2 regions of the Paenibacillus sp. CF095 genome follow, and region 1 is predicted to be linked to the other one. Evidence: riboswitches for the same ligand, from Rfam matches in the RefSeq annotation. Region 1 holds a riboswitch; the other holds the start of a gene.
The links. Region 1 has a riboswitch for FMN ahead of ribD (bifunctional diaminohydroxyphosphoribosylaminopyrimidine deaminase/5-amino-6-(5-phosphoribosylamino)uracil reductase RibD). Riboswitches for the same ligand answer to the same signal wherever they lie in the genome.
Positions count from the first base shown of each region.

Region 2: another riboswitch for FMN. It lies ahead of BLS69_RS06190 (DMT family transporter); the one in region 1 lies ahead of ribD (bifunctional diaminohydroxyphosphoribosylaminopyrimidine deaminase/5-amino-6-(5-phosphoribosylamino)uracil reductase RibD).

Region 1 is NZ_FMZN01000001.1:960,169-972,099, forward strand. Features, by position in the region: gene BLS69_RS04265 (helix-turn-helix transcriptional regulator) at 1-764, shown strand, start outside; gene BLS69_RS31830 (hypothetical protein) at 1,019-1,222, opposite strand; gene BLS69_RS04270 (stage V sporulation protein AA) at 1,267-1,923, shown strand; gene BLS69_RS04275 (stage V sporulation protein AB) at 1,904-2,332, shown strand; gene BLS69_RS04280 (spore germination protein) at 2,357-4,024, shown strand; gene lysA (diaminopimelate decarboxylase) at 4,129-5,460, shown strand; gene BLS69_RS04290 (peptidylprolyl isomerase) at 5,710-6,141, shown strand; gene BLS69_RS04295 (hypothetical protein) at 6,249-7,562, shown strand; FMN riboswitch at 7,731-7,897, shown strand; gene ribD (bifunctional diaminohydroxyphosphoribosylaminopyrimidine deaminase/5-amino-6-(5-phosphoribosylamino)uracil reductase RibD) at 8,221-9,324, shown strand; gene ribE (riboflavin synthase) at 9,386-10,054, shown strand; gene BLS69_RS04310 (bifunctional 3,4-dihydroxy-2-butanone-4-phosphate synthase/GTP cyclohydrolase II) at 10,087-11,319, shown strand; gene ribE (6,7-dimethyl-8-ribityllumazine synthase) at 11,421-11,888, shown strand.
Region 2 is NZ_FMZN01000001.1:1,388,850-1,400,780, forward strand. Features, by position in the region: gene BLS69_RS06165 (amino acid permease) at 89-1,435, shown strand; gene BLS69_RS06170 (YqcI/YcgG family protein) at 1,492-2,253, opposite strand; gene BLS69_RS06175 (LysE family translocator) at 2,336-2,962, opposite strand; gene BLS69_RS06180 (DUF1989 domain-containing protein) at 3,080-3,697, opposite strand; gene BLS69_RS06185 (amidase) at 3,846-5,342, opposite strand; gene BLS69_RS06190 (DMT family transporter) at 5,664-6,644, opposite strand; FMN riboswitch at 6,789-6,942, opposite strand; gene BLS69_RS06195 (DinB family protein) at 7,027-7,527, opposite strand; gene BLS69_RS06200 (CGNR zinc finger domain-containing protein) at 7,671-8,222, shown strand; gene BLS69_RS06205 (amidohydrolase family protein) at 8,334-9,713, shown strand; gene BLS69_RS06210 (branched-chain amino acid transporter BcaP) at 10,186-11,622, shown strand; gene BLS69_RS06215 (hypothetical protein) at 11,882-11,931, shown strand, end outside.

The DNA of each region.
Region 1 (11,931 bases):
AGTTTGTTACCGTTCTTCAGGGTACGGCGTTATTCCATATCAACGATCAAAAGGTGATTTTGTCCAAAGGTGAAGGGATTTTTATCAACAGTGGAATAATGCATATGGCCGAAGATCATGGTGTGAGCGAGAACTGCATTTATTTATGTCTGAATTTGTCCCCGCATGTTATCATACCTTCGGATTTGTATATAAAGTACGTACATCCATATGTAACAGCAACTAATTTGCCTTTTCTGTATATCGAAAGAGCTAACGCTTGGGGAGAACAGATCCTGAGTGCCATTGCACAGATTAGAAAGGAGCTAGTGCAACAAGTTCCTTTTTACGAAGTGAATGTTGCTTCTTCGGTGCTGAATATGTGGAAACTACTGATTATGAACGGATATTCCCTGGAACATGATCCATCAGAGATGAGCAGAAACAACCGAATGAAAGACATGTTGCAATGGATTCATTTCAACTATGCCGAGCCGATTAGATTAGAAGATATTGCAAAGGCCGGACAGTTAAGTCGATCGGAGACATGCCGTTATTTCAAGCAAATCCTGAAAACCACACCCATGCAATATGTGATCGAGTACCGCATCCAAAGAAGCATTGAACTATTGCAACTCTCCGAGCGTAGCATCACCGAAATTGCCTATGAGGTTGGTTTTAACAGCACGAGTTATTACATCAACCAATTCCGCAAAACAATGAATTCAACCCCTTTACGATTTAGAAGGGAATTGAACAAAAGAGAAAAAGAAGATAATTGTTGAGTTATTGTTCATGATCCGTGAGCCTATTTACAAATTCCAAAGAGTCGCCCATACGGCGACTTTTTTGATATGTAAAATAATGCTTCACACTCAATTACGCCCCAAATCGGTCAATAGTCACTCCTCCGTTCAAGTCAAAATAAAGCCCGAGATTCATCTTTTAAATCCCCCTGCCTCCTCCCCAGCATATTTATTTCAAACGTTTGGAAACGGGAGGGCTTGCCTAATGATACATAAGCAACGCAGGCGGCAGATTAGACCTGAAGAAGCGAAGCGTTCGTCTTTGTCTCCAAATTTCTAACACATTTGGAGACAACAGTGATCAGAAGGTTGGTCTGCCGTCGGAGTGTCTGCGTGTATCCTCCCCCGAGCAACAGCGACCAATGACCGATCCATCCCGCAGCGCCACCACCCACCTCCCGATCTTTTTCCAACCCGTTTGTAATAAATTTGCACATTCTTCAAATACTAACCTAAATTACGCAGTAAAGGAGTGCTATGGATGTCCCAGACACCCACTCCAATGGTCTATATTCGTCTGCGCAGCCGTATTCGCATCCAGAGGGGCAGAGCAGTCAAGCTTGGAGACATTGCACATGTACTGACCTCTTCTGAAGACCAGGAGGGCAGGCTACTGGAGCTTGAACTGCTGCGCCCTGGACCGGAGGATGGCAATCTGATCCTCATTGATATATTGCAAATTATTCCCCGAATTCGGCACGTCTTGCCGGAGGTAAGTGTGGAACTGATGGGATCAGGTCATACGTTGGTTGAAGTCATTGCGGAAAATGGTCAACCTTCCAAGTCCCTGTTCATTCTGGTTTGGCTGCTGCTGTTTTTTGGATCAGCCTTAACCATTATGAATTTTCATGCCGATGTGAACATGCAGGAAGTACAGATTCGAATTGTGGAGATGCTCACTGGGCATCGGGACGAACATCCCTATCTGTTCCAAGTGGCGTATTCCATTGGCATTGGATTCGGAATGGCAGTATTTTTTAATCATTTGTTCAAGAAAAAGTGGAATGAGGAACCTACCCCGCTGGAAGTGGAGATGTTCCTATACCAGCAAAATGTAGATAAATATGTGGTGATTGAAGAAAGCGAACGGATGCACGAGCAGGAACGCAGGGAGATGAATGCGGATGAGCGTTCTTAATGGAGCAATCAGCATTGTATTGGGTATTGCAGGGGGAATTGCCGTAGGGAGCGGCGTAATTGCGCTCATTCTGGTGCTCGATATGATTCCCAGGTTGGCCCAACTTACGCAATCGTATGACAAGACTCACTGGTACGAAGGGGCGCTGATCGGTGGTTCACTGCTCGGGACGGTGGCGGATTTCTGGCACTGGAAAATGCATGGGGTGCTGCTACTCAGTCCAATCGTTGGTTTGTTCTGTGGGGTGTTCATCGGTCTGCTGGCCGCAGCGCTCACTGAGGTGCTTAATGTACTGCCCGTACTAGCCAAACGATTGGGCATGAAACCTTATTTGTTTGGATTACTGCTCGCCATGATTTTGGGCAAAATGACAGGTTCCCTGTTTGATTTTTTCATATATCAGCGGTAACTCGTGGCCATAGGAGGATGGAAGATGGATGAACAAACAGAGCACACAGGCCAGGAAAATAGTGAAGGTATAACGGAAGAGATGTTACACAAGTCTGCTTATGAGATTCAGAAGGAAGAAGAGGAGAAAGCGTACAGTAAGAAAAAACAAAATGAGATGTCCGACAGCATTGAGGAATCCGTGCAATATTGGCAGGAAAACGATGATATCTCCCCACGCATGAGTGAGAATAGATATACACTGCAACAGGTACTGGGGCTCGGAGAATCGTTTGACGTGAATATGAGAGAAATGGTCCTGGGTGGCAAGCACGTTGGATTGCTGATGATCACCGGCTTCGCCAAGGATGAGATTTTGCTTGAAGTGTTGAAAAGACTCACCTATCTCACGCCGGATGACGTGTCCGGACATGCACTCAAATCTTATTTTGAATGTTACATTCCCCATATTCAGGTGGAAAAAGTCGAGAAGATGAGTGCGGTCATCAACAAGGTTCTTACCGGTATGAGTGCAATGTTCGTTGAAGGGGACCGCTCGGTCTTAATTATGGATACCCGGAGTTATCCGGTACGTTCACCCGAAGAACCTTCATTGGAAAGGGTAGTCCGGGGTTCCAGAGACGGCTTTACCGAAACACTCCTAACCAATGTAACCTTGGTGCGCCGTAGAATTCGCGACCCAGGACTGAAATTTGAGATCATGCAGGTGGGGCGGAGAACACAAACCGATGTCTGCGTGGTGTACATTGACGATATTGTGGATAAAGTGCAGGTGGATTCCGTTCGTGAAAAAATTCAGCGAGTGGATATTGATGGTATTCCCTCCGCCGATAAACAGCTGGAAGAAGCGATTATCAACAAGGGTTGGAATCCGTTTCCACTCGTCCGGTATTCCGAACGACCGGATGTTACAGCTTCCCATTTGCTGGAAGGACGTGTTGTCATTTTCGTAGACACTTCCCCCAGTGTGATGATTCTGCCTACGACTTTCTTCGATCTGTGTGAGCATGCGGAGGAGAACAGACAGACAGCATTGATGGGGACGTATTTACGATGGGTGCGTTTTGCAGGGATTCTCATATCGTTGTTTTTGCTACCGCTATGGCTTCTCATGGTTATTGACCCTTCGATTAAACCGATGGGACTTGACTTCATCGGTCCGCAGGAAAATGTAAAGCTACCGCTGATTCTACAGTTTCTATTGATCGAACTTGGCGTCGATTTATTACGGATGGCAGCGGTCCATACGCCTACACCATTGGCATCGGCAATGGGCTTAATCGCGGCAATTCTAGTCGGGGATATCGCCGTCAAAACAGGATATTTTGTCAATGAGGTTGTACTTTATATGGCGATCGCAGCCATCGGCATGTTTGCCACGCCGAGTTACGAGCTTGGACTTGCCAACAGGCTGGTCAGGTTGGTTCTGTTAATCGCTGTTGCGATATTCAAGGTTCCGGGATTGGTGGTGGGCAGTACATTGCTCATATTGGCGCTCACCATTCACCGGTCGTACAATTCTTCGTATCTCTGGCCTTTTATACCGTTTAATGCAAAGGCCCTGGGCAACTTTTTATTCCGGCTTCCGTTGCTGGAAAATAAAAAACGTCCATCATTCAACAAAACCCGTGACAACACCAAAATGTCTGATGATCCAGACGGTGAACTGCGAAAAAGTAAAAAACACAAATGATCTTCCGAAAAATCCATTCATCTCGCTGCCTAATTTGATATACTGGTGTAAAATCATTGGAATAGCAACTGTTCCAGTATATAAAAAAGTGAGGAATGCAGATTATGTATTTACATGGTACAAGTAAAATAAACGCGCAAGGGCATCTGGAGATTGGCGGAGTTGATGCAACAGATCTGAAAGAACAATTTGGAACTCCCCTGTACGTTGTGGACGAGCAATTGGTTCGCGAGCGTTGCAGAGAGTATATGGAAGCATTCCGTGCTTCCGGATTGGGCTTCCAGGTTGCATACGCAAGTAAAGCATTCTGTGTAATGGCGATGTGTGCCCTTGCAGCTGAAGAAGGACTTTCCCTGGATGTTGTATCTGACGGTGAACTGTTTACTGCACTGCAAGCAGGATTCCCGGCTGAGCGCATTCACTTCCACGGTAACAACAAAACGCTGGAAGAGATCGAAATGGCTCTTGATGCGGAGATCGGATGCTTTGTTGTTGATAACTTCAATGAACTACATCTGTTGCAGGCTGTAGCAGCGGACAAAAATCGTAAAGTAAACATTTTGCTTCGTGTGACGCCTGGTGTTGAGGCCCATACGCATGAATATATTTCCACAGGTCAAACGGATTCCAAATTTGGATTCGATATCGGCAATGGTACAGCATTTGAAGCGATTGACTTGGCTTCCAAGCAGTCTAACCTGGTATTGCTCGGTGTGCATTCCCACATCGGTTCCCAGATCTTCGAAGTTGAAGGCTTCCAGATGGCTGTTCAACGTGTTGCTGAATTTGCAGCAAGTGTATATGAGCGTCTTAATGTTGCTTTCAAAGTGGTTAACCTTGGTGGTGGATTCGGAATCCGTTATATCGATGGAGATACACCGCTTGAAGTTGCGCAATACGTGAAGGCTATTACAGACGCAGTTAAAAATCATTTTGCTCAAATCGGCTATGCCGTACCTGAGATCTGGGTTGAGCCAGGGCGCAGTATCGTGGGTGAAGCGGGAACAACGCTGTATACTGTTGGAACAAGCAAAGACATCCCAGGCGTGCGTAAATACGTTGCCGTTGATGGTGGTATGACCGATAACCCACGTCCTGCTTTGTATGAATCCAAGTACGAAGCTGTGCTTGCCAACCGTGCAAATGAGGCTGCTCAGGAAACGGTATCTGTTGCGGGTAAATGCTGCGAGAGTGGCGATATGTTGATCTGGGATCTGGACCTGCCAAAAGTGGAGAGCGGCGATCTGCTCGCTGTAGCTTGTACAGGTGCATATAACTACTCCATGGCGAGCAACTACAACCGTATTCGTCGTCCGGCTGTTGTGTTTGTCAAAGACGGTCAAGGAGATGTCGTAGTACGCCGTGAGACGTATCAAGATATCATCCAGAATGACCTGGTACCAGCGCGCATTGGCAAACAGCCAGTAACTCGCTAATTCGTCAAAAAATAATGCGTTTCTGCATTATTCAGGATATAGGGATTTTAAATTTGAAGCAGATGAAAAGGGAACTTCCATTTTCGTCTGCTTTTTGTATATTCGGACTAAATTATGAAAAAAAGTTTCCGTTTTTTTTGCGATCCAGTCATTTTCGGTGTACACTAAGAAAAGTGCTGTAATGCTTGACCCAGGGTCATGCGTTCTGGCACCATTAACGATGGTCAATACGAAAGGAGTCATTTACATATGGCGAAACAAGCGAAAATTAAATTGGCAAACGGCGGAGAAGTTCTGATCGATCTGTTTGATCAAGAAGCTCCAAACACTGTAGCAAACTTTGAGAAACTGGCTAACTCCGGTTTCTACAATGGTCTTACATTCCACCGCGTTATCCCGGGCTTTGTAGCTCAAGGCGGATGCCCTAACGGTAGCGGTGCAGGTGGCCCAGGTTACACAATCAATTGTGAAATTAACCCGAACAAACATGAGCGCGGAACACTTGCTATGGCACATGCTGGCCGTAACACAGGTGGAAGCCAGTTCTACATCTGCTACCAACCGCAACCACATCTGGATGGACAACATACTGTATTTGGTAAAGTAACTAAAGGTATGGAGTTCGTGGACGCTTTAGAAGGTAAAGACAAAATGGAAACTGTTGAAGTTGTAGAAGCTTAATACCTTCACCTTAACTGGATCCAAACATGAAGTGCTTCTTTTATAGAAGCACTTTTTTTGTTTTTTTACATACTTGAAATCGATGATTAGAAAGGATGAATAAAACCTTGGATACGGTTACTCAGCTAAGCTTGTTAAAACAAATTTATAGTGAGCGCACGTTGTGGGATGAAGAACTGCAGGCATCGCGCCATGTCGTTCCGGATAGTCTATCGGTAAAGGATCGAGAAGCGCTTGAGGCAGCGGGGCATGAACCGAATCGATTTGTACGTCCTCAACATGATGAAACGATTACTGAGCTGAAAAAAGTTGCGAATCAATGGACACTGAATGATGCAGCGCAGGCTTTTGTATCCTCTTTGTGGTCAGCACCCATGATCTGGCGCTCGTTGCTTACGGGCAAGCTTATTGCGAGCAGTATGCCAAGTCATGAACATACGCCATATCCATCTTCGAACACTTGCAAGATCTGCGGGTTAAGTGTAGATCAAGCAACCGACACGACGCTGCAATGGTATTGGCGGATGACCAATGGAACCCCGTTGGACGGTGATCCTTTTGGATATGTGCTGGCACTTCGAGAGTTGGCTGCAGCACAGGAGCTTCCAATACCCAATGATTACGACCGTTGGACATTCCGTGCGGTGTTAACGGTGCTGCGCGAATTACCTCCCAAAACACGCTACAGCAAGGCAGCAGTAGCGCTCAAGAAGGAACGTCTTTTGCCTACACAGAAGGAATATGCTTACCGTGATTTGCTTGAGACGTTAGCTCTGATTGGCATATTGGATACGCCGGAACATCCTGGAATGATCACGGAATTCACCACTTACATGCAACGTGACGCACGCCCCAATGTTCGGGTTGAGGTACAGGCGCCTCTGGCATGGTGGGACTCATCTGTAGGAATCAATGAGAACAACCTGAACAAGATATTTCATGATTTTGATCTGAATAATATATCTCTTGCGGATAAGCCTGATGAGAGTCCAGTTGTAAAGGACACGATCTTAGGAGCATTGGAGAAGAAGAGAAGTGTTCGCGGAAAAGTACCAAAGGCATCTCCTGATGCAGGTACCGGGGAGGTACAGTCTGGAGATGTGTATGCTGTTCGGGTCCGGGAAGGTGTATGGGTGACAGTATACTGTCATGAAGTCAGAGACAAGCGTGTCATCGTTGAATATTTGGATGGTGTCTTTCCAGAGATGCCGGGAAAAGCAGATTTGCATGGAACGTTTCGACCGAGAGCGAATGGACGCTGGAAATGCTCGGCTATTGCGATTGATTCCACAAGTTGGGTCAGAAGGGTGGCAAGAGAGTTCCCGCTTCCGACTTCGCCCCTGCAAGAACCTGATCGCACTCCATTCCATAATGCCAAAGAATTAAAGCATATGGCGAGCTGGTGTTTTCCTGATATGTAGAATGCTGCGATGGATGTGAAATGTGCCTCCAAACAAAAACCGTACCTCCTTGAGAGGAAGCGGTTTTTTGTTGTTTCTTAGCTTATTAAAAGTTAGTATGTGACAAAAAGGAACAAAAAACAATTGATTTTTTGGCATTAAAGTGCTAACATCCAAGTAATAACGAAAGCAATCCTTCAGGGCAGGGTGCAATTCCCTACCGGCGGTGATGCAGGAAGTGTAAGGACACATGTCCAGCACTTGATGCAAAGTCCGTGACCTGTCTGCCTGTGGCAGATGGCTGATCTGGTGTAATTCCAGAACCGACAGTATAGTCTGGATGGGAGAAGGAGAGGTGCAGACCTAACAGGTTTGCATTCAGCAGGAGTATTGCTGTACAGTCTAGATTGGTAATGTCTTGCACTGTGCAGGGAAAATCCGGTTACGCCGGACAGTTCCATACATATGCCACACTATAAAAGCTCTTTACCTGTAATTGATGTTCATTAAGGTATGTGTCTATTTTCACTTGCCCGAAATGAAGTTTTGGGCAAAGTGTTGGCGTGCTGTATCCATTTCACTCCTGCTGGTGACATTTGTCTCTCATCATCCCCATCGAACTGATTGTTCGACGGGGATTTTTTAATAAAAAAGACTTTAAACCGCGGGGTGAACGGATTTGGAAATGATCAATGATGAATTTTATATGGCACTAGCATTGGATATGGCGGAACGAGCACAAGGACAGACGGGGATTAATCCGGTCGTTGGATGTGTAGTTGTGAAAGAGGGTCGTATTGTAGGTCTGGGGAGCCATCTGAAACGTGGAACCGGTCATGCGGAGGTGCATGCCCTTAACATGGCAGGCAGCGATGCAGAAGGAAGTACGGTATACGTTACACTTGAGCCCTGTAGTCATTATGGCAAGACGCCACCTTGTAGTGAACGCCTGATTCATGAAAAGGTAAAACGTGTTGTCGTATGTTGTGAAGATCCAAATCCGCAAGTATCCGGCAGAGGCATCAGCATGCTTCGTCAACAAGGCATTGAAGTTGAAGTTGGCGTACTGCGTGAGCGTGGAAGACGCATGAATGAAAAATTCATTAAATTTATAACAACGGGTCTACCTTTTGTGACACTGAAAACGGCTACTACTTTGGATGGCAAAATTGCTACTCGCAGCGGAGACAGCAAGTGGATCTCCAACGAGCCCGCTCGTGAGATTGTGCATGCCCTTCGTCATCGTCACCAGGGAATTATGGTTGGCGTCGACACAGTGATTGCCGATAATCCGGAACTTACAACCCGTTTACAAGTGGAAGGCATTAGTCCGGTGCGCATTGTGGTGGATTCCAAGTTGCGTCTTCCCGTAGGTGCCAAAATGGTTAAGGATGGTCTTGCTCCAACATGGGTTCTCACCACAGACGAAGCCAGTCCTGAAGCTGCTGAACGTTTGGAAGCTTACGGTGTTGAGATTATACGCTGTGGTCCTGGACCACGTGTGGATCTGTTAAGCGGACTTAGCAAGTTGGGTGAGCGTGAGATTGGTTCGATTTTGCTTGAAGGTGGGGGCACTCTGAATGGAGCCATGCTGGAGGCACGGTTGGTCGATCGACTGCTCATGTTTATCGCTCCGAAGATTGTAGGCGGTTATGATACACCTGGAAGCTTCCGCTTCGAAGGTGTGGAACGTATGAATCAGGCGATTCAATTGAATCAGTTGGAGATCGAAAAAGTTGGAGATAATATCAGCATTGGCGGTATTCCGGTGTGGCCTGAATAAATAAATGAATTTTAAAGAAACAAGTTAGACTCTTTATAAATTGAACAAGGGAGGCGGCAGCATGTTTACCGGTTTGGTGGAAGAAGTCGGTCAGATCCGGCGTATTGGTCGGAAAGGCGAAGCGATGGTCCTGAATATCGGAGCTTCCGCCATCATGGACGATCTGAAAATTGGTGATAGTGTAGCAGTGAACGGCGTGTGCTTAACTGCGACAACGCTCGAAGGTGGAGGTTTTACCGCCGATGTAATGCCTGAAACCTATCGCCATACCAATCTCAGTCAGCTGCAATCTGGCAGTAAAGTTAATCTGGAGCGGGCCATGCAATCCGGCGGGCGTTTTGGCGGACACATCGTTCAGGGCCATGTCGATGGTACCGGAGTGATTGGCAGTATAACACGTGATCAGAATGCGATTGTGTTTGAGATCAAACCTGATGATCACCAGTTGTTCAAATATCTGATTCCCAAAGGATCGGTTACACTGGATGGCATTAGCTTGACCGTTGTCCATACATCGGATACCGCATTCACGGTTTCCATAATCCCGCATACCATTGGTGAAACTGTACTAAATGTGAAAAAGACAGGGGATACCATTAATATCGAATGCGATATTTTGGGCAAATATGTGGATCATCTGCTCCAGTATGGGAGAGGACATCGAGAGACGGGTGCTGGCAAGCCGCACAGTATCAGTGAAGATTTTCTCGCCAATCACGGATTTGTATAAATAGAGAACAGAAATTAACTGGAGGTGGACCCATGTCAGAACAATCCATTTTGGATACGATAGAAGAAGCTATATATGATCTCATGCGTGGTAAACCCGTCATTGTTGTGGATGATGAAGATCGGGAGAATGAAGGCGATTTTATCGCTTTGGCCGAAAAGGCGACACCTGAAGTCATTAATTTCATGATTACTGAAGGTAGAGGTCTGGTCTGTGTTCCGATTACACAACAACGTGCGGACGAACTGAATCTGAAACCGATGGTTCAACAAAATACGGATTTCCATGGAACAGCCTTCACCGTCTCTGTGGACCACAAAGATACGACAACAGGTATCTCGGCACATGAACGCTCTATTACCGTGAAAGGTCTGATCGATCCTGAAGCGAAAGCTGGGGACTTCCGTAAGCCTGGTCACATGTTCCCGCTGATTGCAAAAGATGGCGGTGTACTTCGTCGTGCTGGGCATACAGAAGCGGCCGTAGATTTGGCCATTATGTGTGGTTCATATCCCGCAGGCGTGATCTGTGAAGTGATTAAGGAAGATGGCACAATGGCCAGACTTCCGGATCTGCAGGAGATTGCCCGCAAACATGATCTGAAGCTGATCAGTATTCAGGACATGATTCGTTACCGTAACGAAAAAGAGCAGCTGGTCCAACGTGAAGTGGCTGTACGTATGCCAACGGACTTTGGCGAGTTTCAAGCGGTGGCTTATACAAACGCTGTGGACAACAAGGAGCATGTGGCTTTGGTCAAAGGTGAAATAGATGGTTCCAAACCCGTACTTGTACGTGTGCACTCTGAATGTTTGACTGGTGATGTATTCCATTCCCATCGTTGTGACTGTGGTCCTCAGTTTGATGCGGCACTCAAACAGATTAACGAGGAAGGCAACGGCGTACTGCTCTATATGAGACAGGAAGGCCGGGGCATTGGGCTAATCAACAAACTCAAAGCCTATAAGCTGCAAGAGGAAGGTCTGGATACGGTGGATGCAAACCTGAAGCTGGGATTTGCTGCCGACTTGCGTGATTACGGGATTGGCGCTCAAATTCTGAAAGACCTTGGGGTTCGTCAGATCAGACTGCTTACTAACAATCCTCGTAAAATTAAAGGCCTTGAAGGATATGGACTTGAAGTTGTAGAGCGTGTTGCGATCCAGATGGAAGAGAACGAGGACAATACAGTGTATCTTCATACAAAGCAAGCAAAGCTGGGGCATATGCTCAAGTTTGATGATATCGAACAAAACGAACAGTAAATATATTTTATATGAATAACGTTCACCATGTAATTTATGGAAGAGATTAATTAGGATTTCCGTTACTTACATTACATTATACCGTTAGGGAGATGACTTGAATGCCACAATTTTTTGAAGGACATTTAGTATCAGAAGGATCCAGATATGGAGTTGTTGTTGGACGTTTCAACGAATTTATCACCAGTAAATTGCTTAGCGCAGCGCTTGATGCATTCAAACGTCACGGCGTGCAGGATGATGAAGTGGATGTAGCCTGGGTTCCAGGTGCGTTCGAAATCCCTCTGATTGCGCAGAAAATGGCGGAGAGCGGCAAGTATGATGCGGTGATTACCTTGGGAACTGTCATTCGTGGATCCACTACGCATTACGATTATGTGTGCAACGAGATGGCTAAAGGGGTAGCAGCAATTAACCTGAAAACTGGCGTGCCTACAATCTTTGGATTGGTTACGACAGAAAATATTGAACAAGCGATTGAACGTGCCGGAACCAAGGCGGGCAACAAAGGTTGGGATGCAGCTACGGCGGCAATTGAGATGGCAAACTTGACGAAACAGCTAAAATAGTGCTTATTTAATAGTAGTGCCCTGCTTTGCGCAGACGAACACG
Region 2 (11,931 bases), 430 kb from region 1:
TAAACTAATAATAATTCTTTTGGCAATACAGACATAAAACCTCCATGACCTGTAAATCGTAAGGGGATAAGGTAGAAGGAGGAGCTTCATGAAAAGTCAGCAACACCGTAAAAACGACGACGAAAAACTAAGTTGGGTCAGCCTATCCTTGTTTGGCGCGGGTTGCACACTGGGAACGGGATTTTTTCTAGGGACCAGTCTGGCGATTCATTGGGCTGGGATATCCGTACTTATATTGTTGGTGCTGGCGGCGGCAGGTACTTACTTTGTATTTGGTGCACTGGCACAGATGACCGCAGAAGATCCAAAGGAAGGTGCTTTTCGAACGTATGCAGGCGAAGCATTCGGACCTTGGGCTGGTTTTGGTAGTGGATGGATGTACTGGTTCTCTGAAATGCTCATCATGGGCAGCTCATTAACGGCACTTGGGCTGTTCTCTCAATTCTGGTTTCCCAAGTTTCCGCTTTGGGCATTTGTTGCGATCTATGCCGCTATAGGTTTGTTCATTGCTGCATTGGGAGCGAAGGGATTAACCAAAACGGAGAATATTCTTGCTGTAATCAAACTTGCTGCAACGGTTGCATTTATAGCTATAGCAGGAGCGGCTTGTCTGGGTTGGTTACCTGTAAAAGTGACACCAGAGCAATTGAAGAATGAATGGTTCCCGCATGGAGGTAAAGGGGTATGGACCGGTTTCATCTATGCATTCTTTGCCTTTGCCGGGATCGAGGTCATGGGCTTGATGGCAGCCAATCTGAAAGAGCCAAAAGATGCAGTGAAATCAGGTCGAGTAATGTTATTATCGGTGAGTACACTCTATGTGATTTCAATTGCGTTGATCCTGTTGCTTGTGCCTTCAGCTCAGTTAACTCCAGATGAAAGTCCGCTTGTCAAAGCCATGTCAACCATTGGATTAACCGTTGTGGTCCACATTCTCAACGGAATTCTGATTATAGCCGGATTTTCGACGATGGTGGCTTCGTTATATGCCATTACGTCCATGTTGGTGAAACTCGCAGAAGATGGAGATGCACCAAAGCTGTTCACAAAGACCTGGGGTAAAAAGGACATGCCAATTCAGGCATTGTGTTGCACAGCGGCTGGATTAGTCCTGTCTACGTTGATGGCATTATGGATGCCCAAGAGTTTGTTTGAATATGTGACGACAGCAGGTAGTCTGGTATTAATGTATACATGGCTGCTCATCTGCATCACGTACATTAAGAAAATGAAGCCCGTGAAGTGGAATCGCATAAAAGTATGGATTGCCATAGTATTCATTGTGGCTGCTGTGGCTGGGACAGCGATGGAAAAAGCCAGCAGAACAGGTCTGCTGGCAAGTGTGGGACTTGTGGTGTTCCTTGGGATTATCACATATGTTGTTCATAAGGTACGTGGCTCGAAACCACCGCAGTCAGCACCATCCAAACCATAAGCAAGTTTCAGCAACTTTCGTGGAAGTTGCACAACGAATTAATGAGTGCTTTAAAATTATTTCGTCAACTTGCCTAGGGCTTGCTTCATCCGCATAAAGGGACATTTGGAAGGTGTCTGCTCATCATCAGGCAGAAAATACTGTTTCCATTCCAGATTATCCTGCTGACCATACCACATCAGCGAAGGGTGAGCAGGGACAGCATCATACGAAGCGAGACGTTTGCGAATTAAGGTTTTCATTTTACGGCCAAGAGGGGTGTTGTCATTAATGGATTCGAATACCCACCGCGGTTGAAAAGCAAACATGAGATAAGGAAAATGCCGGCTGGCTCGGAGTTCATGTGCAGGAGTTGCACAGAAACAAAAGTAAGGCTCTCCGCCAAAGCAAAACTCCCATGATGAATCATGAGGATCGGTTGATATATGTTCCGGCCACGGCTCGGTATCGTGTGAACTTACCCGATTAAGCATTTGCCAGAATAACGTCTGATATTGCTCTACCGTTGTATGATCTTTCAGATCACTTGGCGTCTCACAGATCACAACCATGGAAGCGTAATGGCCAGTGTCTCTGGAGACAGGACCATATTGTCTAAGCAGATCGGCCATATCTTCGGCAGCCTGTTCTGATCGGGGGTCACACGTAAAGCCGTACCTCAAATGTCCTGACAGAAATCCCATTCGTCCAGGTACACATGGATACGTATTATCTTCATCGGCGATCATTTTACCAAATTGCGAATAAGCGTCCTGCTGCCAACATGGAAGACGCTCAAACAAGGTGTTTATTTCGTCGGCACTATACAGCTCCGCCATTGATTCCCAACTCCATTCCACATGATACCGTTACAGTATTAATGTGGGGGAAGTTGGGTGACTGTCCAGTCTGATTTTATTGTCAGAAAAAAATGGAACGTACAGCTTCGTACCCAAAATACAAACCAAATCCGATCAGGCAGATTCCCGAAATGATGGAGATCCAGCGTAATACATTTTCACTGCTATGTTTGTGGAATCGACTGGCCATTCCAGCCATAATGACATCCCACACCAGGATACCAATGAATATGCCTGAACTGTAGAGCAGCAAATGAGCCATGTCCGTGTGCTTCACAGTTGTCGCGAGAATAGAGCCATAGATCCCAAGCCAAAATAAAATGTTCAGTGGATTGGACAGGGCCATTAAAAAGCCGGAAATAAAGGATTTTCGAACAGTCGCTTCCGCAGTAGATGTACCTTGAATCCCCTGTTTCAGCTTCGAGAGCGTTTCCACTCCCGTGTAAATCAGAATAAAACTGCCAAATGACCAGAGAAAAGAGCGCATGAACGGCGTGTCCAGAAAATGGGCAACTCCAAAATAAATCAGCAGCATATACACCAAGTCTGCAAACATAGCTCCGAGTCCTAGAATCCAGGCATGCATGAATCCATGTCGAGCTCCACGGTCCAGTTGAGCTGCATTAATCGGACCGATTGGAGCTGACAATGATATTCCCAGAATAATATAACTGAACAGTACAGACATAAACACGTTCACTCCTTAACGGGTTCGACGAATTGTACCAGTAGTCACATAAAATGGGTACAAGTCATCGTATTCCCGCAAGGAGTGAATTAGAACAAACTGTGAGGATATAACACTTTAAACAGCAGGCGACTCCACATCGAGTTGAACAGGTGTACAATGATAGCCATTGCAAGAACTTTCCTCGCATGGACAAGCTGATAAACCGATGATCAGATCCATCAAAGCTTCCATTTCAACATAATCCCCTGCACATGATTCGGGAGCGATAACATCAATTTTGCCTTCACCATCTACTACGGAATTCATAAACAGATTGAAAGGATAATGTTGATCAGGGGGAGAGATACCGAAAGGTTCAAGAGCAGTATTCAGATTATTATAACAACTGGGATGGTCCTTTTTATCATATAAGACCTCATACATTTCCGGACGACAGGCCGAATTGAAAAAATCATGAATGCCTACAGTTTCACTGACAATGGAAATGAGAGGTTTATAACGGTTGGAATACAGGCATTGCCCCGGTTTAATTCTGTAATTGCGCAGGACATCGAGGGTTACCCCGGGATCAAGCCGATTATTAATATTCTGTGCATCATAAGCGACAAAGTCAACCACTTGCTGCCCCTCCAGATCAGTTATACGGATCAGTGAGCCTTTTTTCACTTTAAGAGCGTAGCCTGTCTTGGCAGGAATGTGAATAGATTGCTTATGAGATTCCGTTGAATTCATCACTGTCTCCTCCGAGGTCTTTTTACTTCAGTATGCGGAGATGACATTGCTTTCATGCACTATAGCAAGTAATGTAGGCATGCGAATATGAAGAATAAGAATAGGGTGCATGAAAGATTACTCATCAAAAACGTGTGAAATATTGCGTTTATGCTGGGAACAGCGGATTACCTTTCATCCCAATCCAGAGGTCTGATTGTTCAAGCTGTCCAGCCAGATGTAACAACCAATCTTCGCGTCCCTTGGTTGCCATCACTTGAACGCCCATTGGCAAACCTTCAGGTGTCACATGCAGAGGTACACTTATCGCAGGCTGGCCTGTCAGATTTGCAAGCTGGGTGAACGGTGTATACGTAAGACTTGGCTCAAACATTTCATAGATGAGTTGCTGCTGCTGGGTCTTGTCCAATTCACTGATTCGCATCAGATTACGGATCTGTTCGTCATGAGGTGTTAATTCCCCAATCTTAGGCGCAGGAAAAGCATTAACAGGTGTGACGTAGAAGTCATAACGCTCAAATAAGGTGGACATCTGAGCTGCAGCTACATCCCATTCAGCTAAGCTATGTACAAATTCCGCAGCGGACACCTTTTTGCCTGCTTCAGCCAGAACCCAGGATTCAATCTCCATATCATCGGAGGTCAGAGCCCGGCCCATGGACCGTTCCATGGAAGAGATCATCGCGGCCATCTCACCACTGTTCATCATGTAATAGTTCTCCATCAACCGAACTCCATTGACTGGACTCAGTTTTTCCTCAACATGATGACCTTGATCTTCCAACCAGCGAACGAGCTTGTATACAGACTCTTTGGCTTCTGCGCAGACAGGTGTACCCACGGGCGAATCCGTTGTGTATGCAATTTTCAGTTTGCGTTGATGTGGATAGCTCATATCTGCCAAGTAACTGCCTGGAAAGAGTGGAGCATGGAACGCAGCTTCGGGCTGAATGACTTGTAACGTATCAAGCAATGCAGCACTGTCCCGAACCGAGCGAGAGAGGGCAAAATCAATCGATGCGCCTTGCCATTGACGACCAACTCCCGGTCCTACAGGTGTGCGCCCGCGTGTTGGCTTCAATCCAAACAATCCGCTAAAGGAAGCCGGGATACGAATCGAACCACCTCCGTCACTGGCTCCAGCGAGAGGAACAATACCCGAAGCTACAGCCGCGGCAGCTCCACCGCTTGAACCACCTGGAGTGTGATTTATATTCCATGGATTGCGAGTTGGACCATGGAGGCGGGGCTCTGTGATATTTTTCAAGCCAAATTCAGGCGTATTGGTATGTCCTATGAAGATAAAGCCTGCATCACGGAGTCGAGTGACAAAATTGGAATTGCGTAATGCACGATGCTCGCTGAACAAACGTGAGCCTGAAGTCAGAAATTCGCCTTCCAAGGATTGCGAGATATCTTTCAGGAGCAGGGGAACACCGGCAAAAGGTTGTTCTCCAGGGCGAACCAAACCGGCTTCCTCACGTGCGCGATTTTCATATGTACGAATAACCGCATTAAGTTGCGGATTCACTTCTTCAAGGCGTGCAAACGCCGCTTCCAGCATTTCAACCGGGGATACCTCCCGGGATCGGATCAGTTCAGCCAAACCTACGGCGTCGTAGGAGGTATATGAGAATGAAGACATCATGATCGTTCCTCTCTGAATATAATTATCTGTTTATTCCATATGTCATCGTACCACCGGATTGGATAAAAGACAAAACATAGAAGAGACTTAGCGCGATGATTTTGATATTCGGTATGAGAGGAGAGAATAGAGGGGCATTTGCGATATAGAAATAAAGCACAGGGTTAATAGCTCATATTGCAAATTGAGAAAATGATCGAGTAATATCGAGTAAATTGAGTAATGGAAATAAAAAACCACTGCTCATCTAATTTGATGTGCAATGGTTTTATTTTATATTTGACTATTTGTTTATATGTGAACCTCAGATATATCTACTTAATCTGTACGCAGCTTCGGTGCAGCATCGGCCGCAGTTGATGATCTTTCCTGCTGTCTGGAAATGGCGAAGAGGGCCACCCAGATCAGGATAAAACCAAGCAGCTGCTCCCATGTAATCAGTGTACGGAAAGCAATCCAGTTCACCAACACACCCGCCATCGGGAAGCTAAGTTCCGCGAGTGTTGCAACAGATGCTTTGGTTGACGACAGACCTTTGTAATACAACAGAAGACTTAGCAAACCTGGTAACAATGCCTGACCGAGAATATTGAGGATGACAGCAGTCTGTTCACCCGTTCCGGACGGAAATGTCCATGCCGCACCTTCGTTCCACGTCATAAAAATCAGGAGCGGGAGAGCAACGACAAAGCGAAGGGAGGTGACCGTTTCATAACGCGCCTGTCCCAGCATCAATCGGCCCATAACGGTTGAACCTCCCCATAAGGCAGCAGCCCCAAGGGATAACAAGCTTCCAGCATGAATCCAGTTGTCCCAGTTACCTAATGGCAATGTGAAGCCAAATGTAAGCAGGTAGGTTCCTGCTAATGCAATGAAGAACAATCCACCGAAGCGACGAGGCAACGTTTCTTTCAGTAACAGTTTAGCCAGAACGATAGCGAAGAGTGGTTGCATTTTTTGCAATAAAAGCACCGTATTCGGATCGTTATGTGTTAGTGCCATGGTGAACAATACCGTTGCGAGTGCTGATCCTCCCCATGAAATAAAAATCACGGCAATCCAGTGGCGAGCGCGTAGGTTTTTCAGATCAGCCCGAAATTTCCACAGCACGGGTATGGCAATAAGACTGACGATGATGTGTTCCACCAGTACAATCTGCGTGGATGTCATCGTGTTTAGCAAAATAATGCGGAAGAGTGGGTCGACACCCCATAAGGCGGCGCCGAGAACTACAAGCCAGAATCCAGTATTACTTCGTTCCTTGCGGTAAACAGGTGATGCTGCTGATGTCTTTTCCATATTCAGGACTCCTTCGTCAGAACACGGAATCTTCAGTTGGCAAAATCGACAAAAGCCCCCGTTTTGGTATATACCAAATAAACGGGGGCTCATCCAAAGACATGCGTCAGGAAAGAGGCCTTCCCGAGAACGGCATGTCAATGTGTTGATCTTCTCTCATCCGGACTGTACCGTCGGCCTTGGATTCACACCAAGTCAGTCGCTAGATGTCCTTCGTTAAGAACTAATAGCGAGTCGCGGGCTGGTTCCGAAGAACATCACCGCCGGTTGGGAATTGCACCCTACCCCGAAGATCCTATTCAATTATATAGTGTGTTGAACAAGCTGTAACATTAATAAGTTCATCTTATTCCTGTAAGCGCTAGCAGTTCAAGCATTTTTTTTAGAAAACGATTTTCCAGCTTCCTTGCTGTCTGCGAAGGAGCACGATCTGACCTGCGTGATACGCATCATGGAGTACCCAGCGAGCTAGTTCGTGTGCCCATTTCTCTTCGGAGTCCATATATGCGGCTTCAAGATCTGACTCTTGTAGTGCAGCCAATTGATCTCGCAACTGCTGGGCTAATCGAGTTGTACCCTGTAGCAGTGTATTCCATCCAGCTGCATCCGTCGGATCTCCGGAATTCCCAAACGTGTATTCATTGGAGTCTACAGCAGGAAGGGTAGGCTCCTTACCTTGCATGCGACATAATAAGCGATGGTTGTAATAATACATATGGTTAACCAACTGCCAGATGCTTAATCCCCCTGAGGGTGGAATCCAGGCTGCTTGTTCTGCTGTAAGACCCTCCAAGGATTTCGACAAAGGTACAATCCAATTACATTGATCCCAAGTATCATCCTTTTGAATAAGTAACACATCTAGTGCTGTTGTTTTTGTCATTGCCTTTTCCTCCTTGCGTATAATTGTGATTTGTGATGTAACTAGCTAAAACTGATTAATGAGGTTACACTTAATATAACACATCAAAGATGAGTTGTAACCTTCTTTATTTACTTAGATGGTTACGATAAACGGAGGTATATATGGACAGGTTATGGACCGATTTTGTAAACAGCGATTATCACGACTGGCGTGGGGGAGATCGATCGGAGGACAGACTAGGGAAGGCGAGCTGGCAGCAAGATTTTCTGGAACGATGGCAACTTAACGCTTCTGTCCCTTCATCTCCAGAAGATGAGTTGTCGATGAGAAATTTCAGGAATGAATTGATGGATCTTGGAGCCCGCTTGTCTTCTGGAGAATCATTAACGGATAAAGAAAAACAATGGTTGAATGGCGTTATGGAAGCAGGGCATGTGAGAAGAAAATTGACTACAATTGATCAGGGACTGAAACTCCAACTGGTAGCTGTAGAAACGGGTTGGCATCAGGTTATGGCTGAGGTAGCTGCTGATTTTGCTACGACTTTGGTAGCGGGAGAAGGCGGCAGGATTCGGATCTGTGATAATTCGGATTGTCGCTGGATGTTTTATGATGATACCCGAAGCAGAACACAGAAGTACTGTGATGATAAGATGTGTGGAAATCTGATGAAGGTCAGAAGATTTCGGGCGAAACGTAAATCCCAAAATTGATAAATACTAACAATAACTATATAATATATATATACTAGCGAAACAATAGTCAAAAGCAGTACGGATTCGTAAGCAGGATATGATCGTCTTTCAAACCAAATCAGATGGGAGATGTGTCTTGTGCGGACAAGTTATCTGTTGAAAAATGGCTGTGTGTTGTCGATGGATGCTCGAATTGGACAGTATAAGAGGGCGGACGTTCTGATTCAGGATTCACTGATCATGGCGATCCAGCCCGACCTGGATATTCCAGATGCGGAGATCATTGATGCTTCATCGATGATTATTATGCCTGGGCTGGTGGACACACATCGGCATGTGTGGGAATCACTGGTCAAAACAGCGGGAACCAACTGGTCCTTGCCAGTCTATTTGCAAAATCTCTATTATGGTGCGATGGGAAGCAAGCTCCGTCCAGAAGATAGTTATATTGCCAACTTACTCGGTTCCTTGGAAGCGCTTAATGCAGGAGTGACAACGGTGTTGGATTGGAGCATGCCGTATTCACCTGACCATACGGATGAACTGATTCGTGGACTTCAGGATGCTGGCATTCGGGCGGTATTTGCTCACGGAGTCCCTGGTGAGACGAACTACTGGAATCGGGATAGCCAACTCACGTATTCGAATAATGATGTGAGAAGAGTCAAAGAACGTTATTTTTCATCACGGGATCAATTACTTACCTATGGGCTTGCCATTCGTGGTCCAGAGTTCAGTCATTGGGATACAACCGTGAAGGAGATCGAACTTGCTCAAGAGCTGGATGTGATCTGTTCCATGCATGCCGGATTTGGCAGTTGGGGATCTGTGGATCGTTCGATTAGTCACTTGTACGAAGCGGGACTGTTAAGTCCACGAGTGAATATCGTTCATGGTAATACCATGGGCATGGATGAATACAAAATGCTGGCAGATAGCGGTGCTTCCTTGTCGGTCACACCTGAGGTTGAGATGATGATGGGTCATGGATATCCGGCCACCGGCTATTTTCTTGAACATGGGGGAACCCCTACACTTGGTGTAGATGTGGTGACTTCCACAGGCGGAGATATGTTCTCGCAGATGAAGTTTGCACTTCAAGCTGAACGATCCAGAGCCAACGAACAACTTTTGCAGCAGGGTGAGATGCCTGGTGAGTTGAACTTGCAGTCCAGCCAAGTACTGAGATTTGCAACTTCGGCTGGTGCCCAAGCATTGGGATTGGAGAAGAAGGTGGGTACGTTGACCCCAGGGAAGGAAGCAGATCTGATCATGATTCGTACCACCGATCTGAATCTGTTCCCCATCCATGATCCAATCGGCGCTGTCGTGCAATTTGCCAATCCATCCAATGTGGATACGGTCTTTGTGGCAGGTAGACTCGTGAAGCGAGAGGGTAAGCTGTTGCATGTTGATTTGGATGCGATTCGTCATATGGCGATGCAGAGCAAAGAGTATTTGTTATCCCAATACCGGATGTCAGATGCAGAGAGAATTGCTTTCTCGTGAACCCATAGTAAGAAAGAAAGGGCCGCATAATGATATGTGGCTCTTTTACATGCCTTCATATCGTCGAATTAGACAGGATAAGGGAGGAAGGGACAGCGGAAAAAGACGAAAAGAGCTCTCATTTTTTTAACTTCAGATAACAAGGGATATAAGGTGTTTTTCACGAAAATTAAGGCTCATAAAAACTGCGCATAATATAAATTATACGCAGTTTTGTTTTAAATCGATTTTCATATTTGTCCACGTGCAACAGTTCATGATAATTTTCGCGAAAAAAGAACAAAATAAGTGATCCTTAAAAATAAATTTAACCAAGCAACGCGATAACGTGTAGAATTCGATAGGTTTTTATAGGTGATCGATAAGATAGAACAAATGACTTTTTCATAGAACAGATGGGAAGCCATCCAATCGCTGCTACATCCATAGCACATATTGCACATTCAAGATTCATGACGAGAGGAACATGACTATGCGTGAGAACGAACAACGATCTTCATTATTTCGTAAAAAACCAATTGCCTACGGGGGCGATAACAACAGTGCATTGAAACGGGCGCTTGGTCCATTGGACTTAACCACACTTGGCGTAGGAGCTATTATTGGTACCGGGATTTTTGTGCTGACCGGTGTAGCTGCCGCAACGTATGCTGGCCCTGGCCTTGTACTGTCATTTTTGCTGGCAGGTATCATATGTGCATTCGCGGCATTGTGTTACTCGGAATTTGCCTCAAGCATACCGGCATCGGGTAGTGCGTACACGTATAGCTATACGGCTTTTGGTGAAGTGATTGCCTGGATTCTGGGATGGGATTTGATATTGGAGTATGGATTCGCGAGTGCAGCGGTAGCCAGCGGATGGTCTGGATATTTCCAGACGTTATTGTCTGGATTTGGATTGGAGTTACCCCATGCGCTTACGAGTGCGTTCAGCCCGGAAAAGGGAACCTATTTTGACATCACGGCTGCGGTCATAACGTTAATTATTACTTTCCTGCTTACCCGAGGAGTGAAGGAAGCTGCTCGTGCGAACGGAATTATGGTTGCGATTAAGATTATTGTCGTGCTGATCTTTATTGGTGTAGGTGTCTTTTATGTAGAGCCAACAAACTGGCAACCATTCTTGCCCTTTGGTATCTCAGGCGTAACTGCGGGAGCAGCAACCGTATTCTTTGCTTACATCGGATTTGATGCGGTCTCCACAGCGGCAGAAGAGGTCAAGCGGCCACAACGGGATTTGCCGATTGGAATTATTGCGTCACTGGCGATCTGTACTGTTCTCTACATTGTTGTATCGTTGATCCTCACAGGGATCGTGCCTTATAACATGTTGAATGTAAGTGATCCGGTTGCGTTTGCATTTGAATTTGTTCAATTGAAGGGATTGTCCTGGATTGTATCTCTTGGAGCGATTGCCGGCATTACGACCGTATTGCTGGTCATGATGTATGGTCAGACACGTTTGCTCTATTCCATGTCTCGTGACGGACTGCTGTCTCCGGTCTTTTCCAAGGTTAGTGGCAAGAGTCAGACACCAGCGGTAGGGACATGGGTTGCAGGCATTATCGTGGCTTTGTTCTCTGGGTTCATCTCGTTGGGACATTTGGCGGAGCTTACGAACATCGGAACGTTGTTTGCTTTTGCAGTCGTAAGTCTGGGCATTATCGTGTTGCGTAAAAATAATCCTGATCTCAAACGCGGCTTCCGCGTTCCACTTGTGCCACTGATTCCGATTCTGAGTGCCTTGGGTTGTGTATACTTGATGACACGCCTTGCGGCTCTGACATGGATTACGTTTTTTGCTTGGTTGATCATCGGACTGATTATCTACTTTGCGTATGGACGGCATTACAGTCATCTGAATCCGGCACGCCGGATCTCCAGTGCTTTCAGAGCGAAGGATAAATAGATTAGTCGAGAACGTCTTTAACCGAGAACATCTTCATTTTTCCTCATTTCGTATCGCTTAGGCGAAGCGGGATGGGGATTTTTTTATATAGAAAGATAAAGGAAGATAACAGCAGGGAAAGGTTGGAATTTTCTTTATATATGGGTAAGTAATTAGGGACGTGACGAACTTAATCACGGGGGCGGGGTTGCGGCTAAGCCAAATATGAAATATATTTGGGGATGTGACATGCCATCAGACATAAGAGAGGGGATGTATCATGAACACACCATTACATACGAATTCAGATCATCAAAATGCAGCTTTTGG